Regions from separate parts of the Paenibacillus sp. FSL R5-0378 genome, predicted to be linked through region 2. Evidence: riboswitches for the same ligand, from Rfam matches in the RefSeq annotation. Region 2 holds a riboswitch; each other region holds the start of a gene.
What was found. A riboswitch is a leader RNA that binds a small molecule or an ion and turns the genes downstream of it on or off. The one in region 2 is predicted to bind cyclic di-AMP.
Positions count from the first base shown of each region.

Region 1: it holds a riboswitch for cyclic di-AMP, as region 2 does, so the genes downstream of both, MKY74_RS24290 (3D domain-containing protein) here and MKY74_RS03430 (C40 family peptidase) in region 2, are expected to answer to the same signal.
Region 3: it holds a riboswitch for cyclic di-AMP, as region 2 does, so the genes downstream of both, MKY74_RS11765 (alpha/beta fold hydrolase) here and MKY74_RS03430 (C40 family peptidase) in region 2, are expected to answer to the same signal.

Region 1 is NZ_JBBPAY010000001.1:5,255,454-5,263,407, forward strand. It holds gene MKY74_RS24280 (NADH:flavin oxidoreductase/NADH oxidase) at 1-405, opposite strand, end outside; gene MKY74_RS24285 (polysaccharide deacetylase family protein) at 679-1,521, shown strand; gene MKY74_RS24290 (3D domain-containing protein) at 1,595-2,254, opposite strand; cyclic di-AMP (ydaO/yuaA leader) riboswitch at 2,258-2,412, opposite strand; gene MKY74_RS24295 (amino acid ABC transporter ATP-binding protein) at 2,651-3,373, opposite strand; gene MKY74_RS24300 (amino acid ABC transporter permease) at 3,360-4,019, opposite strand; gene MKY74_RS24305 (transporter substrate-binding domain-containing protein) at 4,189-4,998, opposite strand; gene MKY74_RS24310 (alpha-glycosidase) at 5,466-7,214, shown strand; gene glgA (glycogen synthase GlgA) at 7,328-7,954, opposite strand, start outside.
Region 2 is NZ_JBBPAY010000001.1:777,728-785,681, reverse strand. It holds gene MKY74_RS03450 (hypothetical protein) at 1-86, shown strand, start outside; gene MKY74_RS03445 (4a-hydroxytetrahydrobiopterin dehydratase) at 273-578, shown strand; gene MKY74_RS03440 (c-type cytochrome) at 662-1,021, opposite strand; gene MKY74_RS03435 (GNAT family N-acetyltransferase) at 1,186-1,674, opposite strand; gene MKY74_RS03430 (C40 family peptidase) at 1,896-2,387, opposite strand; cyclic di-AMP (ydaO/yuaA leader) riboswitch at 2,391-2,530, opposite strand; gene MKY74_RS03425 (C40 family peptidase) at 2,908-3,375, opposite strand; cyclic di-AMP (ydaO/yuaA leader) riboswitch at 3,380-3,517, opposite strand; gene MKY74_RS03420 (hypothetical protein) at 3,791-4,633, opposite strand; gene MKY74_RS03415 (M1 family metallopeptidase) at 4,644-6,632, opposite strand; gene MKY74_RS03410 (YwhD family protein) at 6,784-7,293, shown strand; gene MKY74_RS03405 (DNA-3-methyladenine glycosylase) at 7,425-7,954, opposite strand, start outside.
Region 3 is NZ_JBBPAY010000001.1:2,493,564-2,501,517, reverse strand. It holds gene MKY74_RS11790 (MFS transporter) at 1-1,210, opposite strand, end outside; gene MKY74_RS11785 (LysR family transcriptional regulator) at 1,394-2,272, shown strand; gene MKY74_RS11780 (DinB family protein) at 2,331-2,843, opposite strand; gene csaA (chaperone CsaA) at 2,874-3,203, opposite strand; gene MKY74_RS11770 (SDR family NAD(P)-dependent oxidoreductase) at 3,488-4,327, shown strand; gene MKY74_RS11765 (alpha/beta fold hydrolase) at 4,489-5,304, opposite strand; cyclic di-AMP (ydaO/yuaA leader) riboswitch at 5,488-5,652, opposite strand; cyclic di-AMP (ydaO/yuaA leader) riboswitch at 5,740-5,927, opposite strand; gene MKY74_RS11760 (hypothetical protein) at 6,411-7,040, shown strand; gene MKY74_RS11755 (MATE family efflux transporter) at 7,081-7,954, opposite strand, start outside.

The sequences.
Region 1 (7,954 bases), 4.5 Mb from region 2:
GGTGGACAAAGCCCTCGGAATTTTATATTTCTCGTCAAAACGGATGGCCGATGGGGCTACGGGCGGGTTCGCGTCCTCCGCCTTGCGGCCGGCATGGCCCAACTGGATGCCGATCCTTGCGCCATGGGCGTGCACTTCGTCGACGATTTTGCGGTAAGCAGGGATCTGCCCGTCATCCCATATTCCCGTATCCCGGTTCGTAATCCGTCCGTCCGGGTGAACCCCCGTCATCTCTACGATAATCAATCCGGCTCCGCCGACTGCGCGGGATACATAATGGACATAATGCCAATTGTTAGGGATCCCGTCCTCAGCCTGTACCGAATATTGGCACATCGGAGGCATAACAATCCGGTTTTTCAGAGATAATCCTTTAAGTACATAAGGTGTAAATAGATCTGCCATTGCTTCGTGTCTCCTTTATGTTGTATGTGATTAAGCCTATATGACAACAGGGTTATATGATTGCAGCGCCGCCGTTCAATCGTCCATACCTCGCGGTTACGGCCAACGAACAGCGACCGTAATCCATCAGTTCTATTATACACGCTTTGCCGAACGATATGAAAATGTGGCCCAGCAACTGATTTAAAGCAACATAATTGCATCAACTTATGGACATAACAAGGATAAATCATGCTTTCGCTGTTTGTCCGCGGTGGAAAGGAGTCGAGACGGATGAAAAAGAAGCTGTTATGCACATTGCTGTCTTCCCTGCTGATCTTGTTGTTGATCTGTCCTTGGCAGTCCGGGTGGCCGGCAGCCGCCGCTCAAGGCGGTGAACCCCCGGAACATTCGTCAGGTTCCGAACCTGCACGGGAAACCAGCAGCCGGGAGGCGAAAGAAAAGCGGAAGGAACAGCAGATCCTTACGCTAGGCCAGCTGATCAAAAAATATCCCGAAACGTTCAAAATTCACGGTCCGCGCGTCAAAGAGGTGGCCCTAACCTTTGATGACGTGCCGGATCCCAGGTTTACTCCTCAGATCCTGGATGTGCTCAAAGCCCATCATATTAAAGCCACCTTTTTTGTGATGGGCAGCCGGGCGAAGAAGCATCCCGAGCTGGTCGAGCGCATTGTCCGTGAAGGACATGTGATCGGAAACCACTCCTATAATCATCCCGTGTTTCACAAATTGGAGATGGACGAATATGTAGCCGAGATTAAGCGGACGGAGAACACGCTTTACGGCATCGTCGGCTATAAGCCCAAGCTGATCAGGCCGCCTTATGGAGACATCACGGAACGCCAACTGCGCTGGGCCAAGCAGCAGGGCTACAAAATCGTAAACTGGAACGTCGATTCGCTGGATTGGAAAGGAATCAGCAAGGAAGCGGTCAAGCGCAACGTGCTGTCCACCGTTGGGCAAGGCTCGATCATTCTTCAGCATGCGGGAGGCGGAACCACGTCCAATCTCAGCGGTACGATCGATGCCCTTCCGGACATTATTCAGACTTTGAAAAATAAAGGCTATTCATTCGTCACGCTGCCGAGGTTACTTCACGTTCCAAAAGACAAGTAACGCGCTGAGCGTACAAAAAAAACCGGCTTGAGTACAAAAGCCGGTTTTTCCGTGTTATTATGAATAGCATTGACTATTTAATGAAGTACAGCTCAACGTCCTGGAACCCGAAGGCACTAACGCTTTCCGGGCTGCCCGGCACGAAAATGTCGATGCGTTTCCCCTTAATCGCACTGCCGGTATCCTTAGCTGTCGCTACGAAGGCTTTCTTCGGAAGGCCTTGGAAGCTGTGACCGGTAACCAGCACTTTCGTTCCCAACGGGATAACGGAAGGGTCAACCGCGATCGTTCCCAGCTTCAGCGGGTTGCCGAAGTAGTCCACTGCTCCCCACTTGCCGTTTTCGCTAGCGGCAGATGAATAAGCCGTAGCTCGGACGTCCAGCGTTTTGGAGTAATTGAAGGTTTTACCCCATGCTTCCACGACTTTGTCATCGCCGTTGACGTTCAGGGAAGCTGCTGTGATGATGGAGCCGTTGTCCTCTGCGGCAAATGCCTTGGCTGTGCTTGCTCCGGGAACGTTTAATTTCAGGCCTGGATAAATATTGGTTGCTTCTACGCTCGGATTTGCATTCATCAGCTGATTCAAATTAACGCCATATTGTTTAGATAATGTATAGAAGGTGTCTCCATCCTTCGCTACATGGACCGAGTCCGCAAACGTGGGTACCGCTTGTACCGCCAGAGAAATGCCGATGATGGCTGCAAGTGTCTTGATTCCTTTAAATCTTTTCATGGTTCCTCCTTAAGTCGTGATGCCTGCGAAGTTAGCTGTCGGATTCGGATTGAGGAGACAACCCTACGCCCTATTGGTGCGATTCACCCCAAGCGTACTATGTACACAAATTACATCCCCCGCACTTTACCTTAGAAAAGTTTCGGCTCAACAAATATATCACAATTTTGTAACCTGTGCGCATGAAAATGTTACCAATCCAAAAGTCTTGAATTATCAGGCTTTATTTAGGGTTGTTAGCTGACTTAAGCAAGGGAGCAGCAGCTCAATTCCTTTTAAAATAGTTACAAAATCCTCATTCATTTTAACAATTTATTCATGAAAAGGTACATAAAAAGCCCTGGATGAGTAATATTCTCGTCCAGGGCTTTATCATTTTTATATGCAGGCACTTTGTCAAAGAACCTTGCTCAGAAAATCTTTCGTGCGGCTGTTTTGTGGGTTACCGAACACTTCCGCAGGCGTCCCCTGCTCGACGATTTGTCCGCCGTCCATAAAGACGATCCGGTCGCCGACTTCCCGGGCAAACCCCATTTCATGGGTTACGATGACCATCGTCATGCCGCCCTCCGCAAGCTTCTTCATGACCTCCAGCACTTCGCCGACCATTTCGGGGTCCAGGGCCGAAGTCGGCTCGTCAAAGAGCATGACGTGGGGCTGCATGGCCAGCGCCCGCGCGATGGCGATCCGCTGCTTCTGCCCGCCTGACAGCTGGGACGGATACGCATCCTTCTTGTCGGATAATCCGACCGTGCGCAGCAGGTCAAGGGCAATCCGTTCCGCCTCGGCCGGCGGCTGCTTTTTCACCTTAACCGGGGCTAGCATGAGGTTCTGCAGCACCGATTTATGCGGGAACAGATTGAAATGCTGGAACACCATGCCCATTTTTTCGCGGGTGGCATTGATGTTGTGGCGTTTGTCCGTAATCGGCTCGCCTTCAAACGTGATCTGCCCCCCTGTTGGCGTTTCGAGCAGATTCAGGCAGCGGAGAAAGGTACTTTTCCCCGAGCCGCTGGGGCCGATCACGACGACGACCTCGCCTTTGGCGATGTCGATGTCGATCCCTTTCAGAATCTCCAGCTTGCCGAACGATTTGCGCAGATCTTTAACGCTGATCATCGGTATTCAGCCTCCTTTCGAATACCCCTAGCAGCTTGGACAGGGTAAACGTCATAATGAAGTAGATGGCCGCAATGACCAGCAGCGGACTGAGGTAATCATACGTAATCCCTTGGATAGCCCCCGACTGGTACATCAAGTCGGTGACGCCGATAAACGATACGATGGATGATTCCTTGATAATCGTAATAAACTCATTGCCGATGGCCGGCAGCACGCTTTTAACAGCTTGGGGCAGCACGATGTACCGCATCGTCATGCTGCGCGTCATTCCGAGGGAACGGGCCGCTTCCGACTGGCCACGGTCCACCCCCTGGATTCCGGCACGGAACACTTCCGCAAGGTACGCGGAGCTGTTAATGGACAGCGTAATTGCACCGGACTCGATCGGCGTAAATTTGACCCCGAAGGCCACGAGGCCGTAGTGAATAATAAACAGCTGAACAACCATCGGGGTACCGCGGAGAACTTCCACCCATACCGAACCGATTAGCTTCGGCAGCCAAAAGCGGGACATCCGCATCAAGGATATAAGAATGCCCAGCACGAAGCCGCAGAAGACGCCGATGGCCGCCAGGAGCAGTGTATACTGGATACCTGTCGCAAAATACGTCCGGTAATCCCAAAAAACGGAGAACATATTCATAAAGACCCAAGAACCTCCTTTGTCATCATACCTGCCTGTCCCATCCTTTCCCTGTATACAACAGATCGGGACATATTTGAAACAAGGTACCCATCATTGAACAGAAAAAATAGCGAATTCGCTTCGCTATTTTATCCGATGTATAAAATGAGAACAGACAGCTTAACCTCTATTTCTGTGCAGCCAAATCGCTCGCTTCGGCGACGTACTGCTCAATCTTGTTTTCGGATTTCAGACGGTCCAGCGTTTTATTGATTTGGTTCACGAGCTCGGTGTTGCCTTTTTTGATCCCGATCGCGTAGCCGTCTTCCTTATAATCAGGAACCGCATCCGCAATTACCAAACCTTTGACGTTCTTGATGTATGCTTCGGCAACCGGTTTCTCCATGATGGAGGCATCCACGCGGCTCGAATTCAGCTGAAGCACAATGTCGGAAATTTTGCCCAGGCCGGTGATCTTCGCCCCCGGAATCGTCTTGGCAATGTCCTCCTGGATCGAACCCTTCTGAATGCCGAGCGAAGCTCCTTCCAGAGCTTTCATCGTGCTGTATTTGTCTTTGTCAGCCTCTCTGACGACAACGGCCTGCTCTGCCTTATAGTAGTTGTTCGAAAAATCGATTTGTTTCTTGCGTTCTTCGTTTGGTGTAAGGCCAGAAATGACAAAATCTACCCGGCCGGTGGACAGCTCGCCGAGAAGCGCATCAAAGCTCATGTCCTTGACTTCAAGCTGCGCCCCCATGTCTTTGGCGATTTCCTTGGCGATTTCGATATCGAAGCCGACGATTTGGTCCTTGCCGTTCACCATTTTATGAAATTCGTACGGCGGGAAGTCCGCGCTAGTACCAAGCACGATCGTCTTGCCGCTGGCCGGCTGTTCGCCCGCTGCCGTGCTGCCCTCAGTCGAAGGTTTGCTTCCGCATCCGGCAAGCAGGGAGCCTGCCAGCAGAATGCATGCCGTTAGAATACCCCATTTTTTCATATCTATCTCTCCTGTCCATTTCAATGATACTTATTGTTGTTCAAAGGCATGATCCGTATCCGGCCCAGCCCGAAAAACCACGGTTCTAATCATACAATAAAAATGCATGATTATGCAATGACATTTTCATACAGTGGTCAATACATTTCAAAATAGCCAGAATAATGCGGATTATAGCTTTTTAATACCATTTATTCCTAGTTCTATTGTTTCTTTTAGTCACCTCCCCTTCTTTTTCGGAATAAATATGTATTTACCGTTTCAAGGCCCGTCTCCTTCCTAATCCGATGCATAAATCCCTTCAAAAACCTGCACCCTTTGAAAGAAAAGCTTCTTATTATGTAATTACACGCAATGGGGACTCCTACGCAAAAAGTTCACCGAAACGTCAGATTAAGGCGGCAGCCATGGTTCATCATTCCGGGAATGAGGTATTAAATAGCTAGATATTTGATGGAGGTGTAGTCATGCTGCTGGAAGCTTTATACCATGTCCCCCGGGACAAATGGGCCTATGCATACGATCCGAAGACGATACATCTGCGTGTCCGCACCAAACGAAACGACGTGGATACGGTGGTTGCGATGACCGGAGACAAATACGACTGGGATTCGACCTATTTTGAAATTACGATGGAAAAAGCCGCGACCGACGAGATGTTCGATTATTGGGAAGCTGCCGTGCTGCCTAAATACAAGCGTCTTAGCTATGCGTTCCGGATCACTTCCGGCAAAGAAACGATTTACATGCTCGACAACGGGCTGTACCGAAATTGTCCGGCGCCGACGGGCGGCTATTACGAATTTTCTTACATACATGAGATCGACGTATTTAAGGTGCCGGATTGGGCAAAGGATGCTATTTTTTACCAAATTATGCCGGAACGTTTTGCAAACGGGGATCCAAGCAATGATCCGAAAGGGACACAGCCTTGGGGAGGACAGCCGACAACAGACAATTTCTTCGGCGGCGACCTGCAGGGCGTCCTGGATCATTTGGACGACCTACTCGATCTGGGCATTAATGCGATATATTTCACACCTTTGTTCACGTCGCCGTCGAACCATAAATACGACATCGTCGATTATAAGCAGGTTGATCCGCATTTTGGGGACAACGAGCTGCTCAAGCAGGTCGTGGAAGCCTGTCACAGCAAAGGGATCCGCGTCATGCTCGATGCCGTGTTCAACCACTGCAGCGAACTGTTTCCACCGTTCCAGGACGTCCTGAAGCATGGGGAAAAGTCCAAATACGCCGATTGGTTTCATATCAACCAGTTTCCGGCTCGGGTTGAGAACGGGATCGCCACGTATGACACGTTTGGTTTCTTTGGCAATATGCCCAAGTTCAACACGGCCAATCCCGAGGTGAAGCAGTATTTGCTGGACGTTGCCGAGTACTGGATTAAGGAAATCAAGCTGGACGGCTGGAGGCTGGACGTGGCGAACGAGGTCGACCACCATTTTTGGCGGGACTTCCGCATGGTCGTCAAAAACGCCAATCCGGACGCATATATCGTCGGAGAAGTGTGGAGCGATTCCCTCGCCTGGCTGGTGGGCGACCAGTTCGACTCTGTCATGAACTACCCTTTTGCCGACAAGGTGCTGGAGTTTTTCAACGGAGGCATGGACGGACTGACGTTCGCCAACAAAATGGGCACCATCCTGATGCGCTATCCGCAGCAGACGAACGAAGTGGTGTTCAACATGCTGTGCAGCCATGATACGCCGCGCCTCTTGACGCGAGTCGGCAACGACAAGCGCCGGATGAAGCTGGCGGTCGTCTTCCTGTTCACGTTCATGGGGACGCCATGCATCTTCTACGGTGATGAGGTGGGCCTTACCGGAGGCGGCGATCCGGACTGCCGTAAATGCATGGAGTGGGATCCGAAGAAGCAGGACCGCGAGCTGTACGATTTTTACAAGCTGCTCATCGGTCTGCGCAAAAAAAACAAAGCGCTCCGCGAAGGCCGCTTCCGCTTTTTGAAGGCGGAACCGGGCAATCCCAACATTATTTACGAGCGCATGGACAGCCGGGTTCATTTCACCATCTGGATGAACAACACCGACAAGCCGCAAGTGCTGTCCCACCCGATGGTTACGAATGACTGGAAGGACGCCTTATCGGGCGACAATGTGCCTACACAGAACGGAACGATGAACGTCAGTCTGGACCCTTACGGGTACCGGATTTTGTACCGAAATCTCACCAAATAAATCGGTTTCTTCATAACGAAAAGCCTTCCGGAGTTCCGGAAGGCTTTTTCCATATGGATTCTTAGCGGCTGTGAATATGACCACGGAGCCGGCCTGGACCAGCTCCGTTTGCTTTAAACGGTGACGCGTTCATAAATGTCCATATACTCCTTGGCGGACATGTTCCAGCTGTAATCCCCGGCAAAGGCATTCTTCACGATTTTGCTCCAATGCTCCGGCTGTTGGTAAAACGCTGCTGCGCGGCGGATCGTATGCATCATGTCGTGGGCGTTGAACGCCGTGAAGCTGAAACCGTTGCCCTCGCCCGTAAACTCGTTGTAAGACTGCACGGTGTCGTTCAGCCCCCCGGTCTCGCGAACGATCGGGATGCTGCCGTACCGCAGCGCCAGCAGCTGGCTGATGCCGCATGGCTCGAACTTCGACGGCATGAGGAACATGTCGCTGCCTGCATATATTTTGCGTGACAGGGCGTCGCTGAACGTAATCTGCGCCGACATGTTGTCCGGATGCCGCCCTGCCGCTTCGCGGAACCAATGCTCGTAGGCGGAGTCGCCCGTGCCGAGCAAGACGAACTGGAAGTCGTCGTGATCCAGCATTTCGTCCAGCACCCGCGTCACGAGATCCAGTCCCTTGGACTCCACCAGCCGGGTCACCATTGCAATGAGCGGCACGTCCGGTTTAACCGGCAAGCCGAGCTCCTGCTGGAGCCCTGCTTTGTTTTCTCTCTTTTTCGCCAGGTT
Region 2 (7,954 bases):
GCGGTGTCGTGATGTATGACAAGGACCATCACCGGATCAACCTCTTGATCGGCGACGAGGAGCTGACCGTAGTCTCACTGATATAGTCCCTGGGGCCGGATGGATTTTATAAACCCGTCCATGGTAAGATATTATTCGTATGTACTCTCCTTGAAGAAGCATGATTACATTCAGGGATGAATACAATGGGTAAAGGTTTTTCGCCCGAGCATACATTAATGACACATCCTGGTGAACCTCGGGGATGTTAGGTTTCAGGGAGGAACGGAAGAATGGTATATACGCAAGAAGAAGTAGAAACGCATTTGTCTAAGCTGGAAGGCTGGGAGCTTGAAGAGGGCCGCTGGATTGTGCGCAAATACGTTTTCTCCAATTTCATGAAGGGCATTTCCTTTGTGGATGAGGTTGCGGCCATTTCAGAGGCTTTTGGCCACCACCCCTTTATTACGATTGATTATAAAAATGTGACGCTGCGTTTGACTTCATGGGATGAAGGCGGGATTACGTCCCTGGATGTCAAGGAGGCCCACCAATTTAACGAACTGTTCGAAAAAATGCGTTCCGGCGAAAAAAGGTAACGAGAATAATGCAGCAAATAAAAACACGCTTTGCGATGAACGTCCCGTTCTTCCAAAGCGTGTTTCTGTATGCGTTACAACTGTTATTTCTTCTCAGCCAACCACTGGGCCACATTGGCAATCTCTTCAGCTTTCAACTTGTCTTTAAAGGATGGCATGCCGCCTTTACCTTTAGTGATAATGGTGTAAATCTCTTCAGCGGACAGTTGGCTTCCGATCTTTTGAAGGTTCGGGCCTACGGCACCCTGAAGCTGATCCCCGTGACAGCTAATGCAGCCTTGGTCTTTAACCACAGCTTCGGCCGCTGCGGCGTCCATCGTGACTTCCGGCATGGTCGGCTTCTCTTCTTCCGCCACCTGCTCTTTGCCTGGAAGCGTAAACATGAGCACAATTGCCATAACCACTGCGATCGTTAATACACCGCTCATGATCCATTTTTGCATCCGTTTTCGTCCTTTCTATGTAAACTGTCATTCTTCATTCCTTCATTATAACGGAACAAGCCATCACATCAAATAGTTTGTGTCAAAAAAGCAAACGAATCCAAACTTGGGGCCACCAAAAATACACAAATTTGTACCATTTTTATGATGATGGAATTTTCAAGTTAGACCCCTTCATAGACCATACAGTGAAACAGCTGTTCACCTTCAGGGGTCAGCTTGGGGTAGGTATCAGCGATGACAAACCCCGACTTCCCGTAAGCCCGGATGGCCCGCTTATTCCAAGTATGCACTTCAAGGTCGATTTCGTCCCCAGGCCGTCTTTCACGGGCTGCGGCGACCACAGCCTGCATAAAGCTCTTACCCAGCCCCTGGCCGCATAAATCAGGCCGCATGCCAACACCAAGCCGGGTCACGCCTGCCAAGGGAAAGAACTGCGCGAACCCGCACAAGGTATGATCAGCATCCAGGACGGACACATATTGGCTTTGCCTCACCTCAGGATCACCAAATTCGACGCCAAGCGTCTCCATCTGATCCCACGGCAGCCAGCCGTATAAATCGTATGGAGGCTCGTACACCCAGGCGCAGACGGTCTCAGCATGCTCCCGGGTCATGGGAACGATCATGAAGCTCTCATGTTGGAGGTTCATGTGCAGATCTCCCTTCCAGACCTCCCTGTAGGATTTGAACATTAGAGAAAAAATATTCCGGATTGTCCCAGATATCTGTTTAATTTCAGAATAGAGGGGTAAATGAGGAGTAGCGGGCGGGAATGGAAGGGTTACCCATTTCTGTCCGCAAAAAATCCCGCAAAAGGAGATTTCGGCAAAAATCTCATTCTACGGGATCTCGTACCCTTGCTTTACCTGCATTACTGGACGTCATCTACGTCCTCGGAATCGACGGCGGCGGTTTTGTATTTATCCGTACTCATGATTCGTTTGGCGCCAACGTAGCGGTTGACGTAGTAGCTGTCGCTCAGAGAGCTGATGATCACACCGCGAGAAGTGGAGGCATGTGCGAATTTTCCGTCGCCGACGTAAATTCCGACATGGGATACTCCGGCTCCCGATGTATTAAAGAATACCAAGTCGCCTGCTCTCAGATCACTGCGGGATACGGCCGAACCCATGCTGAACTGGGAACCAGACTGATGGGGCAGATCGATGCCCAATTGATCAAATACATACATTGTAAATCCCGAGCAGTCAAATCCGCTTGTTGTGGTTCCGCCCGTTCTGTACTTGGTTCCGATCGCACTGTCGATCACTTTATCCATCTTGGAATCCGCGAAAGCGCTTCCTGTGCCGACCGTGAGCACGATGGCGAAACTCATGATTGCTGCTGCAAGCTTCTTCTTCAAGTAAAATACCCCTTCCGGCGCCTGCGAGGTTAGCTTAAGGATTCGGTAGAAGGCCCCCTATGATCCCTCTGAAGCAAGATCAATTCACCCATAACTGGTTCCCCCGCTTTCCTTAGTGTGAGGAAATTCGGCATGAACTTTTTACACTATGTATCATTCCCTGGTACTTCTTATTCGTTCGCAACTTTGTGTCAGGTAAAGATTACAAAGTTGTTACTATCGCTGGGACTATTGTAACAAAGGAATCGGACTTTGGCAATTGTTTCTAACAGAAAAAGAAGATTTGTAGGAAAATTTATAGGAAATGATGTTTATTTGTTGGACGAGTGGGTAAAAGAAATGACAAGGGTGGAAAAAACAGGGGAAAACCGTGGATTTACTCGTGTAAAAAAATTTTTTGAAATGCTGTTACCTTTTCGGTGGTTCGTACGTCTAATAAGTAACAACAAACCCGCGGGGCGATTTCGGCAAAAATCAGCGGCGCGGGTTGTTATGGATATGCATTGTTTTCGAGAGATAATCAATTGTAAACCGCAGCTTGATATTTGGCCGTACTCATGACCCGTTTGGCGCCAACGTAGCGGTTGGCGTAGTAGCTTTGGCTCAGTTTGCTGATGGTAACGCCTTTCGAAGAGGACGCGTGCGCGAATTTTCCGTTGCCGATGTAAATACCGACATGGGATACGCCTGCGCCTAGGGTGTTAAAGAAAACCAGGTCTCCTGCTCTCAGCTGGCTTTTGGAAACAGCGGTACCTGTTTTATATTGCGCAGCGGATACACGCGGGAGGTTTAACCCCAGCTTTTGGTACACGTAACGGGTAAAACCGGAGCAATCGAAGCCGTTCGTAGTTGTTCCGCCGGTTTTGTAAGAAACGCCGATCGTGTTGTTAACGATGTGATTCAGAGATGAATCCGCAAATACGCTGCCGGTGCCCATGGAGAACGCAAGTGTAAGGCCCAGCGCTGCGGCTGCCAACTTCTTCTTCAAAAAAATAAACCCCTTCCAATGCCTGCGAGGTTAGCTTAAGGATTCGGTAGAAGGTCCCCTATGATCCCTCTGTAGCGAGATCAATTCACCCAAAATTGGATCCCCCGCTTCCTGGTGCCCGGGAATTCGGCTCGTGATGATTGCACCGGAAATGGACATGCTGACAAGTTACCTATAATCGTACATACCAATCAAATGAACGGACAAATGATGAAATCAGTTACAGCAAAGTCAAAATCGTTACAGCAAAGATTACAAAGTTGTTACTAAGTTCGTACTCGGATTATTTTAACAGAGGATTTATACTTTGGCAAATGGTTAACAATCATTTTACAACAAAAACCCCGCCTCTTTTCAACAGAAAGAGACGGGGTTCTTCTTTTATCAGCGGGTTAAAGTTATGACAAAATTTTAACTATTCCGAAATATTTTTTTTCGTACGGTTCATTTGCTGATGCCACAAATCATATTGGGAGGAGATATTCCATAATTTAAAGATACAGCTGACCATATGGTAGCCCTGTTGGATAATCAGGGTGGCAAGCCCTGCCCAGATCAGAGAGACGCTGCTGGTAATGCCATACAAGAGCAGGCTGACCGTGCCCAGCAGAACGGATATGCCGATGACCGGCAGCGCGCTTCGCAGGCAGATCCAGAGCGAGGAGAACATGCTGGTTCCACCGGTTTTGCCAAACTGCATGAACAGAATCATCTGATGGACGATGTAGCAGTACAGAAGCCAGACTGCAATGTACGGGATGCAGTGAAGCAGCTGGGCATGGTTTTGGATCGCGCTGAGCAGGATGGGATACATCTTCGGGATCATCCAGTATAACGGAGCGGCGATAAGCACCCATTCGATCAGGTGAAAAAGAAACACCGTTTTGCCGTGCAGCTTCATGCCCTGGAAGAAAAACAGTCCGCGTTCTCCCTGATGCTCCCGGTGCAGGCCGTAGAAGATGCCCGCGTGGATAAATGGGGTCAGCAGCATGCGGAGGGCGACCATTCCCAGGAGAACCCAAAGGTAAGTATGCACGGTGCTGCTTTGCGTCAAGCTCATCTGTCCCTCTACATAATAGAGGACCTGGCTGAGTTCGGTCGGCGGGGGATCGGGATACCGCATCAGCAGCGGCACGACCGCCGAATCGATCAGACGGTACAGGAAGTAGCCCCAGAGCAGCTGGTACAGGAACATGATGATCATGACATAAAATTGGTCTTTGACGCTTTTCCAACCGTTAACAATATAGGATTTCACTGCTCTCACCTCACCAGGACAGACTTCCAAGCAGGGTTTCAATCAGCTTGGTAATGCTTACGTTCCAGCGGAGGAGCACTTTATGATCCATGTCCGCCTTCAGGTAGTTGTTCACATGTTTGTTTTCCAGCACGATCGTATAGCCGGGATCGATCATGGCCCAGGCCAGCGGGGAGCTGTATGTCAGCTTGAACTGGGTGCTGGCGTTCTTTACGTCCCAAACCTTTTTGATCTGATGCCCGTCCGTAAACGTGAACAGTATCGGCACCTGCGGCAGATCGCCGCCCTTTTTGCTGACCTTCACCAAAGAATCGTACCGGGGCTGCGCCGAATCCTTATCCTTGCGCACCGTAATTTCGTCGACCGAAAAATCGGCCATCTGGCTGCCGTATACATATTGATCGAAGAAGGTCTGCCACGACTTGCTGGTTACCTGCTCGACCACCTTTTGAAAATCGGCCGTGGCAGGATGTTGGAAACGGTATTTCTTCGCATAGGTGGACATGATTTTCTTCATGGTCTGGGCGCCGGTCAGCGTCTCCATTTCTTTCAGGACCATCTTGCCGCGGTAATACACGTTCAGTGCATATTGATTCTGCGACGTATATTTCCAGGCGTCCTGGGTCAGCGGCGCAGGCGAAGCGATGAGCGAGGACTGGATCGGCAGATTGGGGATGACGCCGTATTCCTGCTCCATCAGCTTATCCTCAGCGTAGGAGGTGAAGCCTTCGTCCAGCCAGGCCTCCTCGAACTCGTTGCTGGCGATCATGCCGTAGAAGTACTGATGGCCGATTTCGTGGATGACGGTCCGCTCGAGATCGTAACCCGGGGAGTCGTCCTTGGCCCCGAAGGCGGTAATCAGCGTCGGATACTCCATGCCGCCTGCCCCGTTGCCTGCTTCGGGCGGGACGACGATAGACAGGGTGGAATACGGATACTTCCCGTACCATTTGCTGAAATATTTAAGCGCGGCCTTGGCGGCGTAAAAATAGCGCTCCTTCAAATCCTTGTGGGCGGGATCGAGATACAGCTTGATCCGGACCCCGGGCACCTCCGCTGAAGAGAACGGCTCCTCGGCGACGATAAAGTCGGGGGATGCGGCCCAGGCAAAGTCATGTACGTCGTCGGCGTAGAACTGATAAATCTTCTCGCCGTTCTTGATCTGTGAGTTCTGTACCGGGAAACCGGTTGCGGCCACCGTGTAGTTCTTCGGCACGTGAATGCGGACGCTGTAAATGCCGAAGTCGGAGTAGAATTCCGAATTGCCGTGGTACTGGTGCAGGTCCCAGCCCTCGCTCGTCCGGCCGCGCGTTCCCACGGGCTCGTAGACGGCGATTTTGGGGAACCATTGTCCGGCCATGACAAAGTTACCGGCGGTTCCCATTCTGGCGAAGATTTTGGGCAGTTGGACTTCGAATTGCATGGTCAGCGTGATGCTTTCGCCTGGTTTCACCGGCCGCGGAAGACGCACCTTCATCAAGGTCTTGTCCTTCGTATTGCCGTCATCCGGCTGCACGTATTGAATCCGGTGCATCAGCGACAGACCGTCTGCGGTTTTCATCGCAGTCAGTGTCATAGACCCAAAGCCGTCGGCAGGCATCGTGTCATTGCGCAGCTTACCGCCGGATTCCTTCATAAATGTCGTATCCATGGAAGCGAAGGCGTTTGGATAGAGGTGAAAATACAGCTCGTTTACCGTTTTTTTGCCGGGATGGGTCCAGGTCAGGGTCTGGGTTCCTTTAATTACCCGGCTGTCCGGATTAAGGGTCGTATCGATGTGATATTCCACCACCCGCTTGCTGAGCACCTCCGCGGTCGGCTGCTGGACGCTCTCCATCGGTGACGGAGGCTTGTAAGCCGCTGGAGGCTTGGCCTGATCCGGAGCGTAGGAAGGCATGGACTCGGGCGAATCCTTAAAGACGAACCACATTGTTCCCGTAATCAGGAGTACAAGAACGAGAAAGGATAAAAAGACGAGTTTGGCGCGTGCTGGGGCCATATACGAATACCTCCCGTTGACAAGCATCTACAGCATGTATATGTTGGCTTTCCAGCGATTATTAGTTAAAATAAAATTAAGTTGGACGGGTATCCACAAATCGCGGAGGCGCAGCGAGCGTTTCTGTTTTCAAATAGGAGGAACATCGGAAATGGACAACAAGGAACAGGTAGGCAAGAAGCCCATTGCACTGAATATCGTCAGCGGCAAGAGCAAGCACAAGATGGGCTTTGGGGCAGGCTCTATCGATCTGAACAACATTTCTCCGGTCATTATCGACCGCGGCGAAGCCGTCATCGATATCGGAGCGATGCACGCCAAGAGCAAGCCGGAGCGCCGCATTCGCTTTACGCCGAACCGGGAGGAAGTCCCGAACGGACGCCAGGTGTGGATCGTATGGGTCGCGGTGGACCGGGACGAGGATGGACAATTCTACGGCGGTGCCACGGCCAGTGAGATGTGGATCGATGAAGAAGAGAGACGGGGCTGGAAAATTCTTGCCGATCACGTGAACCGGATGGATGCCGCGCTGAAGCGGAAATTTATGCTGGACGAATTGGGATCTGAGGAAAAGACGCTGCTGAAGAACCTGCTGGTGTCGCATAATGAGCAGTGGTGGGAAGCTTCGCCGGATGAGCTGAAGAAGGCGCTGGAGGTATAGCGTAAATCGCGGGCTCTCCTCGTTATAAGAACAAAGGACCTGTCTCCTGCTGACGGATGTATCGATCCGTGGGCAGGGCAGGTCCTTTTTTGCATGGCATGAAGGGACAGGGACTCGTGTACAGCACGGAATTAACCCCTCAGCGAAAAAGGCAGCGGTTCAGGGGCTTTGACCGACACGTACGGATGGCCGTCGATATAAAACCGCCACGGCTTGAGGGCGTACTCCTCCGCGTAATCAATATTGATCCGTGGAGACTGGATGATCGGCAGCTCATCAGCCCGGTCGCCGGACTCAAGCCGCAGCGGGCTGTCCGCATGACGGAGCACGCAGCCATTCAGGCTGCGGTCGATCCGCAGCGCGCGGCACAGCTTGCCGGGGCCGTTGCACAAGTTGGCGGCTTTGCCGGAGACGCTGCCCCGGTACCGGCGCATCAGCTCGGCGTCATGCCCGCTTAGCGGCTCCACCGCCCGGATGAGCACGGCCTGCGGGTCGTCCGCGTCGCCGACGACAACGTTGACGCAGTGGTACATGCCGTAGATCAGATACACGTAGGCCAAGCCCCCGGCGGCAAACATCGTCTCGGTCCGGGCGGTGCGCCGGTTGCCGTAGGCATGGCTCCCTTTGTCTTCGGCGCCGCCGTAGCTCTCGGTCTCCACGA
Region 3 (7,954 bases), 1.7 Mb from region 2:
AGGGAAGGGCTGTTTCCTTTTCCTTTGCCCGCTGCTTATTTAGCACCTTCGCCGCTCCGGGTTTCGCAGCCAGCTGCTGAACCCCCGCCATGGCCAGCGTGACGGCCAGCAGCACCGGGATGAGCAGCGTATAGCTGCCGGCAGCGTCGTGGATCACGCCAAGCAGCATCGGCCCCATCGCGCCAATCACGTATCCCACCGATTGGGTCATGGCCGACCAGGCCGTCGCCTGCTGAGCATCGCTTACCGCTTCGATCGGCATCATCAGATTGACCGGGAACAGCACGCCGGGGCCGATGCCGATCAGAATCGCCGCCAGCCACGGCGTCACAGACATCCAGAGCATCAGGAAGCCGGCGGCCATCGACAGTGCGCCCAGCGCCAGCCAGAAGCGTCGGGAAGGCAGACGCCGGAGCAAGTGCGGAAACAGGAGGCCGACGGGGATCTGTGTCAGGGAGAACAGGACAAGCATGTTCGCCGCATAGTCTTTGCCGTATCCCATATGTTCCACGACCGGCGGCAGCCAAGCCGTGACCGAAAAGAACAGAACAGCGAGCAGGCCAAAGGACAGCGTGAGAGCCCATGCTTTGGCGCTGTTCCAGGGAAGTCCGGCCGCCCTTGCCGAGCGCTCCGCACGGGCAGGCCGACGGGTATGACGGAGAACCGACCACCACCATACCGGCAGGGCGACGGCAGCCAGGATAGCCCAAACCGCCAGCGATTCCTGCCACGAATGGGCCCGGACCGATAAAGGCAGGGACAATCCCGATGCGAGCGCGGCTCCGACCGCCATGGATACGGTATAGAGCGAAATCATGACGGGTACCTTGGCGGGAAAATGCTGCTTAATAAACCCGGACAGCAGCGGACCTGCCGCAGCGATCCCGAGCCCGGACAGAACGGTGGTTAGCAGCAGGTATGCTGACGACCCGGTGAACCATCTCAGCACCGTACCGGCGCCGATGACCGCAATCGACCAGCCGATGACGCGCTCCAGCCCGGCACGCTGGCCCAGTTTGACCGCAAAGGCTGGAAATATCCCCATGCACAGCACCGGAATGGACGTAAGCAGACTTGCCGACAACGAGCTCATGCCCAAATCCCGCTGGATGGCTTGCAGCATGGGCGAGATGGAATTCATCGCGGGCCGCAAATTTAAAGAGGCCAAAATGAAGGCGACAGCCATCATAAACAGTGAAGGTTTTCTCATTATTTCTCTCTCCCTCAGATCGATTTGATCACATCTTAATGGGAGAGCAATCATTTATCAATTATATTGAAATTATAATAATAATTTGTTATACAAATGATAAAACCGTGTTTTCACACATTCTAGAATTTACTTCTACTTCGGTGCGCCGCGTTCTATTGTTCATGAACAGGAGGAATTAACATGGAACTGAGACAACTGGAGTATTTCGTGGCCGTTTGCGAGGAGCTGCATTTTACGAGGGCCGCAGATAAGCTCGGCATCTCCCAGCCGAATTTAAGCCTGCAGATTAAGGCATTGGAGGAGGAGGTCGGTATGCCTCTGTTTGACCGGATCGGCAAACGGATCGCGGTGACCGATGCGGGCTCGGTCCTGCTTAAGCAGGCAAGGGGAATTTTTCAAAATTTGCAAAACGCCAAGCTGGAGATCGGCGAACTTCGCCATCACCAGGGCGGTACGCTCGGCGTCGGCGTGCTGCCTTCCGAGCTCGATTTCCGCCTGACCCCGATGTTCATCGATTTCCGCAACCGGTATCCGAACGTCCGGCTCAAGATCGTCTCGGCCGTCGATGTAGCGGACCTCGTCCTTAGTACGGAAATCGATATCGGCATCTCGCTCAAGCCGCTTTACGACAACCGGCTGGTGGTCCGGTCCCTGCCCCGGGAGGAGTACGGCGTGGTGGTATCTGCCGAACACGAGCTGGCCGGCAGGAAGTCGGTCTCCCTGACTGAACTGAACGGCCTGCCGATCATTATGTATCCCAAGGGGTTCTGGGGAAGGGAGCTCGTCGAGCAATACTGCCGGAAGCACGGGTTTAACCTGGACATCGTCGTGGAAACGACGTCCAACCCTTCGCTCTTCCGCTTTGTCAGGGAAAACATGGGGGTTACCGTTCAGACGCCTACGCTCGTCGAAGCCATCGGCGATCCGAAGCTGCGGTTCCTCCCCATCCATGATGATCCGCCCTACAGGGAAATGAGCATCATTTACCGGGCGGATAAATATTTGGGCCATGCTGCGCAGGCTTTTATTCATCTTGCCGAGGAGCGCCTCAAATCATAGTGCGAGCTCGAGGCGCGCAGCATGGCCGGCAATCGGCCCCATTTTGACCCTTGGGAAGTTATATGTATCTTTCCTGGATCACGTTATAATGATGGATTTCATGTCCGGTCAGAATATACGCCCAAGCGGCGGCGGTGGATTCATAACCGTTCACGATACCTCTGCGGGTCCAGGCCTCGTCCGGAATGCTCCGCAGCAGCGTCAGCGTGGAGCGGCGAACGGCGGCAAAATCCTCGAGAAGCTCGGCGATGGAGAAACGGTCGAAGGCTGCGCCTTCCATCAGCACTTCCTCGTCATAGCCGGTCAAAGGCGTGGTGTCCCCCCTCGCGATGCGGAGCAGCCTGTAGCACATGATGCGCTCATTATCCGTAATATGGCCGAGCACCTCTTTCAAGCTCCATTTGCCTGGCGCATAGCGGTAATTCCCTTTTTCTTCCGTCAGTGCAGAATAAAACGCGGTCGTCCGGTTCAGAGACCCGTTCAGAATCTCCTCGAGGTTCCCCTCAGGTACGAGAGAGACATACTTGGCGAAACCTTCGTTGTAGTCTTCCTTCGTTGGGCGCAGAATCATCGGTATCCATCCTTTCGTTTTGTAAAATGTTCAAGCAATGGGCGTGCCGTTGCCGACAGGCACATCAGGGGCCAGCAGCACCACATCGCCCTCTTCCGGAACTCCGCCGAGAACGAGCACCTCGGATTCATATCCGGCAATCCGCCGCACGGGAAAATTAACGACGGCGGCCACCTGGCGGCCGACCAGCTGCTCGGGGGTATACCTTCTCGTAATCTGGGCCGAAGAACGCTTGACTCCAAGCTCCCCGAAATCAATGCTCAGCTTGATCGCCGGCTTGCGCGCCTCGGGAAAAGGCTCCGCCTTGACCACCGTTCCGATGCGAATGTCCAGCTTCATCAAATCTTCGATGGTTGCCACAACTTTTCCTCCTTCTTATGCCATGATGATATCTCTCCATTATATCCCTGCCTGTCAATGGCACAAGCACTTTCACCAACCTAAAAAAGGCTGCACACCGCAGCCCAGATTCCCATAACGTATTTTATCGGTATAGCCGCAAATAACAAATTAGCCATATGCCTAACTTTCAAGTGTGCCTTTTCATTGATTCCAAAAATCAATCGTTCATCCTCAAACTACGACAGTTAATGACGTATTACCATAGTATGATGAAATAAATAACTGCGAAGGAGTAGATGGACTTGAAGAGACTCGCTGGGAAAATCGCTCTCGTAACCGGAGGAAGCCGGGGAGCAGGACGTGGGATTGCCGTTGAGCTCGGGAAAGCCGGAGCAGTAGTTTATGTATCCGGAAGAAGTTTACGAGGGACGACTACACACGGTTTTCCAGGCAGTATCGATGAAACTGTGGAGGAGATTCGAAGTCATGGAGGAGAGGCGTACGCATGTCGTTGCGATCATACCCGTGATGAGGATACACAGGCTTTGATCGAGAGAATCCGACAGGAACAAGGACGGCTCCATATCCTAGTGAATAACGTCTGGGGACTGCATGACTTGGAAGTGAATTTACAATCCAAACCATTCTGGGAATATCCGCTGAACATGTGGGATGCTATGTTTCAGAATGGAGTACGCCCACAAATAGCGACAAACCATTATGCGATCCCGCTTATGCTGGAAGCTGATTCTGGATTGATCGTACATACCACATTTCAGGATCAGGATAAGTATTTAGGAACTTTCTATTACGACCTCGCCAAGAATACCATTAACCGCTCAGCGCTCGGATTAGCTCATGATCTCAAAAACACTGAAATAACCGTGGTAGCGGTCTCCCCTGGCTGGATGAGAACAGAACTGGTATTAAGGAACTTCGGTACAGATGAAGCTCATTGGAAAGAGGTTGAGGCTCTGAAACACACGGAGTCGCCGTACTACGTAGGGCGAGCGGTGTCAGCCCTAGCTGGGGATGATGAGGTGAAACTGAAAAACGGACGGGTACTACAGGTTGGTGATCTTGCCCAGGAATACGGGTTCACCGATATTGATGGACGGTTCATCCCTCCCTTTTTAATATAATCAGTCTCATTGAAAAAACGAATACTCGCTAGAGCTCAGTTAACCGCCTTCTTATCGGGCGGTTAACTGATTAGCTAATATAGCGAGTAGATCGTTTGGTTAGGGCCAGTGCGATTCAAGATGCGATTTTCTTTCCAGGAGGCAAATCCCATGACCACGGACTATCCTCCATAGGCTTCCCGGGTCCGGTAAATATGCTGGTCCATCAAAAAGTTCAGCAGCATGCGGTTGAATGCATGGGGCTGGCACAAATGGGTCGGGTACATCGCATCCTCGATCGTCGCCAGCTGCACATGCCGGAACAGGGTGGCCGCCCGCTGCATTTGCTTGACGAACCACTCGCTTTGGCTGCCTGCGACGCACAGTACAGGCATCGGCAGCCGCGCCAAATTGGCGGGCATCTCCATACGCAGCAGCTCCATGCGCTGCTTGATTGACTCTGTCGGCCGCTTGTGGTACAGCTCCTTGCGCAGGATGCTGTAGACCGGTCTCCACCGGTTATACGTCACCCGCAGCGACCGGAGGAAAAACTCCGCAGGCAAATAATAAGACAGCCAGCTGCACGCCTCGCAAATATTCAGCAAATGGTTCTTTTTCCCGAAGCATCCCGCGAAGTAGCTGTCTACGAGCACCAGGGCGCTGACCCGGTCCGGATGAAGGGCGGCAAACGTCTGGGCGAGCACGCTTCCGCTGGAACAGCCGACAAGCGTCGCCTGCGAAATATGCAGCTTATTGAGCAGCTCGCACAGATCGCTGCATTGGGTTTCCATAATGTGCCCGACCTCCACGTCAAGCTTCCCCGAATTGCCGTAACCCCGGAGGTCCAGCACGATTACCTTCGCCCGCTTGCTGAAATATTCGACCTGGGGCTCAAACATATGATGGGACGACAAATGCCCGTGAATGAACACGATGGGCGTGCCGCTGCCGTGAATTTCGTAATATAACGTGGTTCCGTTTACTTGTATCTGAGGCACTTCATGTTCTCCTCTCTCCCAAATAACCTGTTTTCTCTGTTTGTGCAAAATCGCGGGCGCCGCCCGCTTGGGAATCGATGCTTCTCCTTGTTTAAACAACAAAAAAGAAGCAACGGAAAGAGGACACTCTTCCATGCTTCCAACTCCAAGGCCGAATAAGCCTTGCCATCTGCATGAATAACAGCTGCCTCTCTTAACACGCTTGCGTGGTTAGCTGACGGATTCGGGCCCAAGAGTAGCCCTACTCATCACTTTCGAGATTCACCCCATATGGCCGCAGCGGATGCTGCAGACACGACCGGTTCCCCCGCTTTCCGCCCTCCGGCGGAAATTCAGCGAATAGACATATTTCATGTACACGCTTCATCCTTCAAAATGAGCGCACAGAAAAACACAGAGCAGATACCCTGTGTTGATGCGTCAAATCACAGTTTCCTCCGCTCTCAACTACGCTTACGAGGTTAGCTGACGGATTCGGGCCGTGAGAGTAGCCCTACGGAAACAGGCATTATCCTGCCTCCGATTCACCCCTGCAAGCCGCAAGCCCCAGCATAAAGCTCCGTGGGGCGAGGACTGCGATTGGTTCCCCCGCTTTTCATCGGAAAATTCAGCGTTTATCAAGTCGCAAATCTTACTCTATTGGATGATGAAATGAATATACGCCTGGGACGGCGAACTGTAAAGCAGGGAAACGATACGATTCCCTGCTTTATTTGGGGATCTGATGGGAAAACGGGTCCTAATCCGTAGGAATCATTGTTTTACGGCCTTTCCTACCGCTTTCCTTAGCTTTGCTGGATAACTGAAGGCGGGAAGCCATTCAAATGGCTGAACCCGCCCATTGGATAGGAATATAATGCCGATATAGGGCTGAAGCCGCTAGGCTGAAAAAAAGCGGCTTTTTGCCGGAATTTTGGACTTTGCGCTGGAAAGATGCTGGTTTTGATCCGAAAAATCCGCCTCGTCTTCTTGCCAAAGATATCCCTTGGACGTATGATGCGGATAGTTTACCAATCGGACACATGTATGGAACCCTACTGGCCGTGACGATCCGGAACAAGACGGCAGGGAGTATCCATGAAATCACAGTCAAGGAGGATGTCACGATGAACCGGGCTTTGATTCCCACCATCGAACTGTTTGAAATCGTTCTTCCAAGATACCAGCACCACAGCCTGGGCTGGCTGGAAAACTGCCGGATCGGCATTTTAAAGCTGCCTTACTCCGGCGAGGAAGGGCTTGCCGAGGGCCTGCTGTGCTCAGGCAAGCAAGCCTTCGATCTGGTACGGTGGGGCTGCCGCCTGCGCTATATTTGCGGCCTGACGCTGGAAGAGGCCATCACCGCGACGGCCATGAACATTCTGAAGCAGCCGGGCCACAATCAGTACCCGCTCGCGCTGATGGCGCTGCTTGATGTCAGGTCACGCCTGGAGCAGCATACCGCGCGCACAACAGCCGAACAGATGGGAAGATCCCTTGATGTCGGCCTTCTCAAGCTGAACCGTACGGCTTACGCCGAAGGAGCCGCAGCATCGCTGCGCATCCGGGGAGGAACGTCGCTTGCGATCTCCGGCCTGACGGCTGACCTTGATACGGAAATCCAGGCGAAAGCTCCCGTCAACCGCCTCCCGCTGCTCGGCCCGGAGTTCCCGACGGATACCCGCGCCTTGATCCGCCGCTCCTCGGCATATCTGTCCCTGTTCGGCGCTGGCACAAAGAACCGCCACCCCGGATAATCCCCGAGTGGCGGTTCTTTTGTGCTGCCTGCGCGGGCGGCTATAGCGCCTGCTCCTCGCTGCGAAGCTGCACCAGCGCTTTTCGCTGCCAGGCCTTGCTCCTCCAGCGGACCCAGAGCAGGATGCCCCGCAGCCATTCGTCGGCGATAAAAGCCGCCCAGATGCCGTACAGGCCGTATCCCCAATAAATGCCGAGCAGGTACGTCAGCGGCACACTGAAGAGCCAGGTCACCGTGATGGACACGATCATGGCGGACCGGGCGTCGCCGGCGGCCTGCAGCGACCGTTCCAGGATGACGTTGAAGTTGCGCCCCGGCTCCAGCAGAAAGCTCAGCAGCAGCAAGGCCGCTCCCATCGCGATAATGTCCGGGTCGGTCGTGAACAGCTTCATCAGCGGGTGCCGGAACAGCGTCAGCACGGCGACGGCCGCCAGCGTAATCAGCTCGCTGCGGATCAGATTCCGGATCACCTGCTTGTAGGCCTCTTCCCTCTGGCCCGCGCCGACCAGCTGCCCGACGATGATCTGCCCGCCCCGGCCCAGCGAGACGGCCAGAATCATGACGAAGAACATGATGTTCTGCGTGTAAATTTTCGTTGCCAGCACGCTGGCCCCAAGCGACGAAATAAAGGCCGTGGTCACAAACTGGTTGGCGGAGTACGACAAGGACACGGCCGAGGACGGCACGCCGACGCGAAGCACCTTCCCGATATGCTCACGGCTCCACACGAACAGGTCGTTCCAGCGGATGTAGACGCCCGCCGCCTTGCGTAGCAGCACCAGATTGACGGCCAGACCGACGCACTGGGCAAAGGCGGTGGATATCGCCACCCCGACGACGCCCAGCTTCGGAAAGCCTCCGGGGCCGTAAATAAACAGGTAATTCCCGAAAATATTCAGTACGTTCATGCCGATC